DNA from 2 places in the Streptomyces sp. NPDC055506 genome. Region 2 is predicted to be linked to the other one. Evidence: riboswitches for the same ligand, from Rfam matches in the RefSeq annotation. Region 2 holds a riboswitch; the other holds the start of a gene.
The links. Region 2 has a riboswitch for glycine ahead of gcvP (aminomethyl-transferring glycine dehydrogenase). Riboswitches for the same ligand answer to the same signal wherever they lie in the genome.
Positions count from the first base shown of each region.

Region 1 (3,399 bases), on a different contig from region 2:
CGAGGGGCCTGCGCCGAGGGAGGCCGAGAGCACCTCCTCCAGCTCGTTGCCGGGCCATCCGCCGTGCGGGTGTGTCTGCGTCTGCGCCGGGAAGTCCGCGGAGAAGTCCGCCGGGAAGTCCATCTGCCTACCGCCTGCCTGAAACCACTGCTGTGGCCCAAAGGCTAGCGGCTCGGGAACGGGGGACGGCCACCCCGTGAACCACGACGCGGGGCCAGGGGCGACCGGCCCGCGCTTTCGGGCTGAGCGGCCGCGGCTGCCTGCCGATGAACACAGCCCACTGACCAGCGCCGCCAGCCCATGAACACGGCCCACTGACCGGTGCCGCCTGCCCCCCGAACACGATTCACCATCCGCGGCCGTCAGCCTCATGACACAGCTGACCAACCGAGACCGCCGGCCCCGCGAACACGGCCCACCCACCAGCGCCGCCAGCCCCATGGACACGGCTGACCAACCAAGACCGCCGGCCCCACGAACACGACCCACCCACCAGCGCCGCCAGCCCCATGGACACGGCTGGCCAGCCAAGGCCGCCGGCCCCACGAACACGGCTCACCGACCACTGTCGCCGGCCCTGTGACCAGAGCCGCCGGCCGCGCGGACAGCCCTCACCGTCCGTGCCGGTTCACGGGCCCGGGCCGTCAGCCCGCGAAGGCGATGCGGTGCAGGGTGTTCGCCGCGTCGCGGTCGGCGAGGATCGCCGAGCCGCAGCCCGTGGGGAGTTCGCCGCGCTCCACCTCTCGCAGCAGGCGGGTGGTGGCCGCGCGGTGGCGCAGGAAGGCGTACCGCGAGACGCCGCGGCCGCGGTCGCGCTGGCCGGCCAGTGCCTGCTCGGGGGTGACGTCGAGCATCAGCAGATGCAGCGTGCCGCCCCGGCGGCGGGCCTCACGGGCGAGCCAGCGGCGGACCCAGGCCTGGGTACCGCAGTCGTGCACGACCACGCCCTCTCCGGTGCGCAGGGCGCGGCGCAGCCCGGCGTAGTGGGCGAGGCGGACGAGCGGGCGGTAGACCGCGTACGGCAGGGCGCGCGGCATGCGGCGGTCCCAGTGGTCGCGGGTGTCCTGGGAGTCGATGCGCCGGCCCGGCACGGTGCGCCGCATCAGCGTGGACTTGCCGCTGCCCGGCAGGCCCGTGACCACGACGAGGTCGCGGGGGCCGAACAGCAGCGCGTGCGGGCCGCGGCCGGCGCGCTCGCGCAGATCGCGGACGACCGGCACCGGCTGCGGGCCGCAGGCCGCGCGCACCGGAGCGGTCGGCTGCTCGGGCAGCGCGATGCCCGATGTCGTGGCGTACGCGGTGGTCCTGTTCACCGTGATCGTCCTCCCCTGGGGCCAGGTACGGAGTCCCATGCCCGCCGAGTGTAAAGAGAAGGTAATGCCCGATGTCTCTGGTTTTAGTCCTCTTCCTGCAACAGGCCTGCTACAGGGTGGTCCCCCTGCCACCCCGCGACGATGCGTGCAATGATGTGCGCGCCAACTGCATACCGGCCGTTTGAATCCGCGCGGGAGAGTCCCCAGCACCGTCCGACGCTGGGGCGCCGAAGGAGCAAGTCCCTCCCTTGAATCTCTCAGGCCCCGTTACCGCGCGGGCGAGGCACATCTGAAAAGCGGGCCGCACCCTTCTCCGGAGTCCGGGGAGTGGCGTGGCTCCACCCAAGGTGCAAGCCGTGTCCCGTGTGGTCATGGCGAACCTCTCAGGTTCCGATGACAGATGGGGAGGAACGACCTCGCCCGTCATGCCCTTGGAGACGACCGACGTATGAGCAGTACAGGAGAACTCCGCCACACCGCGCTCGATGCCCTGCATCGTGTCCTCGGTGCGACGATGACCGACTTCGCCGGCTGGGACATGCCCCTGCGGTACGGCTCCGAGCGTGACGAGCACAACGCGGTGCGCACGAAGGCCGGGCTGTTCGACCTCTCCCACATGGGGGAGATCACCGTCACCGGGCCGGGGGCCGCCGCCCTCCTCGACCACGCCCTGGTCGGCAACATCGGCGGGGTCAAGCCCGGCCGCGCCCGCTACACCATGATCTGCCAGGCCGACGGCGGCATCCTCGACGACCTGATCGTGTATCGGCTGGCCGACACCGAGTACATGGTCGTGGCCAACGCCTCCAACGCCCAGGTGGTTCTGGACGCCCTGGTGGAACGTTCCGCCGGCTTCGACGCCGAGGTGCGCGACGACCGGGACGCCTACGCGCTGCTCGCCGTGCAGGGCCCGGAGTCCCCGGGGATCCTGAAGTCCCTGACCGACGCCGACCTCGACGGCCTGAAGTACTACGCCGGGCTGCCCGGCACCGTCGCGGGCGTCCCGGCCCTCATCGCCCGCACCGGGTACACCGGCGAGGACGGCTTCGAGCTGTTCGTGAAGCCGGAGCACGCCGTCGAGCTGTGGCAGGCCCTGACCAAGGCGGGCGAGGGCGCCGGTCTGGTCCCGTGCGGGCTGTCCTGCCGCGACACGCTGCGCCTCGAGGCGGGCATGCCGCTGTACGGGCACGAGCTCAACACCTCCCTGACGCCCTTCGACGCCGGGCTCGGCCGGGTGGTGAAGTTCGAGAAGGAGGGCGACTTCGTGGGCCGCGAGGCCCTGACGGAGGCCGCCGCCCGCGCCGAGCAGAACCCGCCCCGCGTCCTGGTCGGCCTCGTCGCCGAGGGCCGTAGGGTCCCGCGCGCCGGGTACCCGGTCGTCACCGGCGGCGAGGTGATCGGCGAGGTCACCTCCGGCGCCCCCTCCCCCACGCTCGGCAAGCCGATCGCGATGGCGTACGTCGACCCCGCGCACGCGGCCCCCGGCACACCCGGTGTGGCCGTGGACATCCGGGGCAGTCACGAGCCGTACGAGGTCGTGGCGCTGCCGTTCTACAAGCGCCAGAAGTAGAGACTGGCCAAGCGCCAGAAGCAGACACCGGCCGCGGGCCGTCACCGCGGTCCCGGGCATCTCACCCCCGCTCACCAGCGGTCCCCTTCATCAGCACTCCCGCGCGTACAGGAGAATCCAGGCCATGAGCAACCCCAAAGAGCTGCGTTACAGCAAGGAGCACGAGTGGCTGTCGGGCGCCGAGGACGGCGTCTCGACGATCGGCATCACGGAGCACGCGGCGAACGCGCTCGGCGACGTCGTCTTCGTCCAGCTCCCGGAGGTCGGCGCCACCTTGTCCGCGGGCGAGACCTGCGGCGAGCTGGAGTCGACCAAGTCGGTGTCCGACCTCTACTCCCCCGTCTCCGGCGAGGTCACCGAGGTCAACGAGGACGTCGTGAACGACCCGTCGCTGGTGAACTCGGCCCCCTTCGAGGGCGGCTGGCTGTTCAAGGTGCGCGTCACGGACGAGCCGGGCGACCTGCTCTCCGCCGACGAGTACACCGCGTTCTCCGCCGGCTGAGGAGGCGTAGCCGT
Region 1 is NZ_JBSHKH010000207.1:1,426-4,824, reverse strand. It holds gene ACWIF2_RS38980 (enhanced serine sensitivity protein SseB) at 1-123, opposite strand, end outside; gene ACWIF2_RS38975 (AAA family ATPase) at 645-1,313, opposite strand; glycine riboswitch at 1,496-1,596, shown strand; glycine riboswitch at 1,598-1,723, shown strand; gene gcvT (glycine cleavage system aminomethyltransferase GcvT) at 1,762-2,883, shown strand; gene gcvH (glycine cleavage system protein GcvH) at 3,008-3,385, shown strand.
Region 1: it holds a riboswitch for glycine, as region 2 does, so the genes downstream of both, gcvT (glycine cleavage system aminomethyltransferase GcvT) here and gcvP (aminomethyl-transferring glycine dehydrogenase) in region 2, are expected to answer to the same signal.

Region 2 (3,399 bases):
ACGCTGCGGGGGCCGACGGACGATCCCGGGGTGATCCGTGAGGCGGCGGCCAGACTGTTGGACTCGGTCGACACGACGGGCGGTGTGCGGCTGCTCGGGGTGGGCGTGAGCGGGCTCGCCGACTACACACAGGAGGACCTGTTCGCGCAGGCGGCCGGTCAGCGGGCGGTCGCGGAGGGCCCGGTCGAGGAGCACGCCGCGGGGCCGGTCGAGGAGCAGCCCGCGCCGGCCGAGCGGCGTTGGCCCGCCGGGCACGATGTGCGGCACGCCGGGTTCGGGCACGGGTGGGTGCAGGGCAGCGGCCTGGGGCGGGTCACCGTGCGGTTCGAGACGCCCGACTCGGAGCCCGGGCGGGTGCGGACCTTCCGGGTCGACGATCCGGAGCTGGAGCCGGCGGATCCGTTGCCTCTGGTGTTACGAGAGCCGGAGGGGGGCGATGGGCCGGATGGTGACTCCGGGGGTGTGGGGCTGCGCTCCGCCGCCCCTTAGGCGGCTCGCCAGGGGCTTCAGGCCGTCTCGTCGGTGCCTGCCAGTTTGCCGAAGTCGTGGTCCTGGAGCGGGGGAGGGGCGGCGACGTCGAGGCCGTAGTGGTGGTAGAGCTGCAGTTCCTGCTCCGGGGAGAGGTGACGGCCCACACCGAAGTCGGGGGCGTCCTTGATGAGGGCGCGGTCGAAGGGCACGTGGAGGGCGCCGTCGATCAGTTCGCTGGGCTCGAGGGGGACGAAGGCGTCCCGGCTGAACAGGCCGGTCCGTATGGCCGCCCACTCCGGCACGCCGGTGGCGTCGTCGAGGTACACCTCGTCGATCGTGCCGATCCTGGTCCCGTTGCGGTCGAACGCCTTGCGGCCGATCAGGTTGCGCGGATCGATATCGGTTCGCACGGGCCCTCCACATGGTCGCAACTCATCCGTAACCACTACAAAACGGCACAATCGAGGAGGCGGCCACTCGAAGGTTCGTGCGTGGGACGCGCTGGTAGGCTGACAACGGCTGCTGACCCCGTGCGGGAGAGTCCTCCAGACACCATCGGAGGCGCCGAAGGAGCAAATCCTCCCCGGAATCTCTCAGGCTCACGTACCGCACGGACGAGGTCACTCTGGAAAGCAGGGCGGATGTCACGGCTTCCGCTCTCACCGACGGTGAAAGCCGGAGGCCTTCGGGCGATCCGGTGAAGCTCTCAGGTTGACATGACAGAGGGGGAGGCCGTCCGGGTACCCGTGCCGTGGTGCCCCTCGAAGGTCGTGTCAGACCAGGAGGCCTCCGCATATGACCGCCCATCGCATTCCGCTCTCCGAGCTCGAAGAGGCAGTCCCCTTCGAGCAGCGCCACATCGGCCCCGACCACGAGGCGTGCGCCAAGATGCTCGCGCACGTCGGCTACGGCTCGCTGGACGAGCTGACGGCCGCCGCCGTCCCGGCCGTGATCAAGAGCGCCGAGGCACTGGACCTGCCGGGCGCCCGCAGCGAGGCCGAGGTGATCGCCGAGCTGCGCTCCCTCGCCGACCGCAACCAGGTCCTCGGCTCCATGATCGGGCTCGGCTACTACGGCACGTTCACGCCGCCGGTGGTCATGCGCAACGTCATGGAGAACCCGTCCTGGTACACGGCTTACACGCCCTACCAGCCGGAGATCTCGCAGGGCCGGCTCGAGGCGCTGCTCAACTTCCAGACCATGGTCGCCGACCTGACCGGACTGCCGACCTCCGGCGCCTCCCTGCTCGACGAGGGCACCGCTGCGGCCGAGGCCATGGCCCTGTCGCGGCGGCTGGGCAAGAACAAGAAGGGCCTGTTCCTGGTCGACGCGGACGCGCTGCCGCAGACCATCGCCGTGATCGAGACCCGGGCCGAGCCGACCGGAGTCGAGGTCGTCGTCGCCGATCTCAGTGCCGGCATCCCCGCCGAGATCGCCGAGCGCGAGATCAACGGCGTGCTGATCCAGTACCCGGGCGCCTCCGGAGCCGTACGGGACATCAAGCCGGTCATCGACCAGGCGCACGAGCTCGGGGCGCTCGTCACCGTCGCCGCCGATCTGCTCGCGCTGGCCCTGCTGAAGTCGCCCGGGGAGCTCGGCGCGGACATCGCGGTCGGGACGACACAGCGGTTCGGTGTGCCGATGGGCTTCGGCGGACCGCACGCCGGTTACATGGCCGTCGGGGAGAAGATGGCGCGCAGCCTGCCCGGGCGGCTCGTCGGCGTGTCCGTGGACGCCGACGGGAACAAGGCCTACCGGCTGGCGCTGCAGACGCGTGAGCAGCACATCCGTCGTGAGAAGGCCACCAGCAACATCTGTACCGCCCAGGTGCTGCTCGCCGTGATGGCCGGCATGTACGCCGTGTACCACGGGCCCGAGGGCCTCAGGAGCATCGCGCGGCGCACCCACCGGTACGCCACGGTCCTCGCCGCCGGGCTCGCGAACGGCGGTGTCGAGGTCGTGCACGGCGCCTACTTCGACACCCTGACCGTGCGTGTCGAGGGCCGGGCCGCAGAGGTCGTGACCGCCGCGGAGCGGAACGGGGTCAACCTGCGTCTCGTCGACGCCGACCTGGTCTCGATCTCCTGCGACGAGACCACGACGCGGGCCCAGCTGCGTGCCGTATGGGCCGCGTTCGGGGTCGAGGGTGTCGTCGAGGCGCTGGACGCCGCAACGGAGGACGGGCTTCCGGGCGCCCTGCTGCGGTCCGACGAGTACATGACGCACCCGGTCTTCCACCAGTACCGCTCCGAGACCGCCATGCTGCGCTATCTGCGCCGGCTGGCCGACCGTGACTACGCGCTCGACCGCGGCATGATCCCGCTGGGCTCCTGCACCATGAAGCTCAACGCGACCACGGAGATGGAGCCGGTCACCTGGCCCGAGTTCGGGCAGCTGCACCCGTTCGCCCCCGCGGCGCAGGCCGAGGGCTACCTCACGCTCATCCACGAGCTTGAGGAACGTCTTGCCGAGGTCACCGGGTACGACAAGGTGTCCCTCCAGCCGAACGCCGGCTCGCAGGGCGAGCTGGCCGGTCTGCTCGCCGTACGCGGGTACCACCGGGCCAACGGGGAAGCGCAGCGCACCGTGTGCCTGATCCCGTCGTCCGCGCACGGCACCAACGCCGCGAGCGCGGTGATGGCGGGCATGAAGGTCGTCGTCGTGAAGACCGCGGAGGACGGCGAGATCGACGTCGAGGACCTGCGGGCGAAGATCGAGCAGCACCGTGACGAGCTGGCCGTGCTGATGATCACCTACCCGTCCACGCACGGAGTGTTCGAGGAGCACGTCTCCGAGATCTGCGCGCAGGTGCACGAGGCGGGCGGGCAGGTCTACGTCGACGGGGCCAACCTCAACGCGCTCGTGGGGCTCGCCAAGCCGGGGCACTTCGGCGGGGACGTCTCGCACCTGAACCTGCACAAGACCTTC
Region 2 is NZ_JBSHKH010000005.1:10,280-13,678, forward strand. It holds partial or broken gene ACWIF2_RS03240 (DNA polymerase IV) at 1-588, shown strand, start outside; gene ACWIF2_RS03245 (PRC-barrel domain-containing protein) at 507-881, opposite strand; glycine riboswitch at 995-1,090, shown strand; gene gcvP (aminomethyl-transferring glycine dehydrogenase) at 1,267-3,399, shown strand, end outside.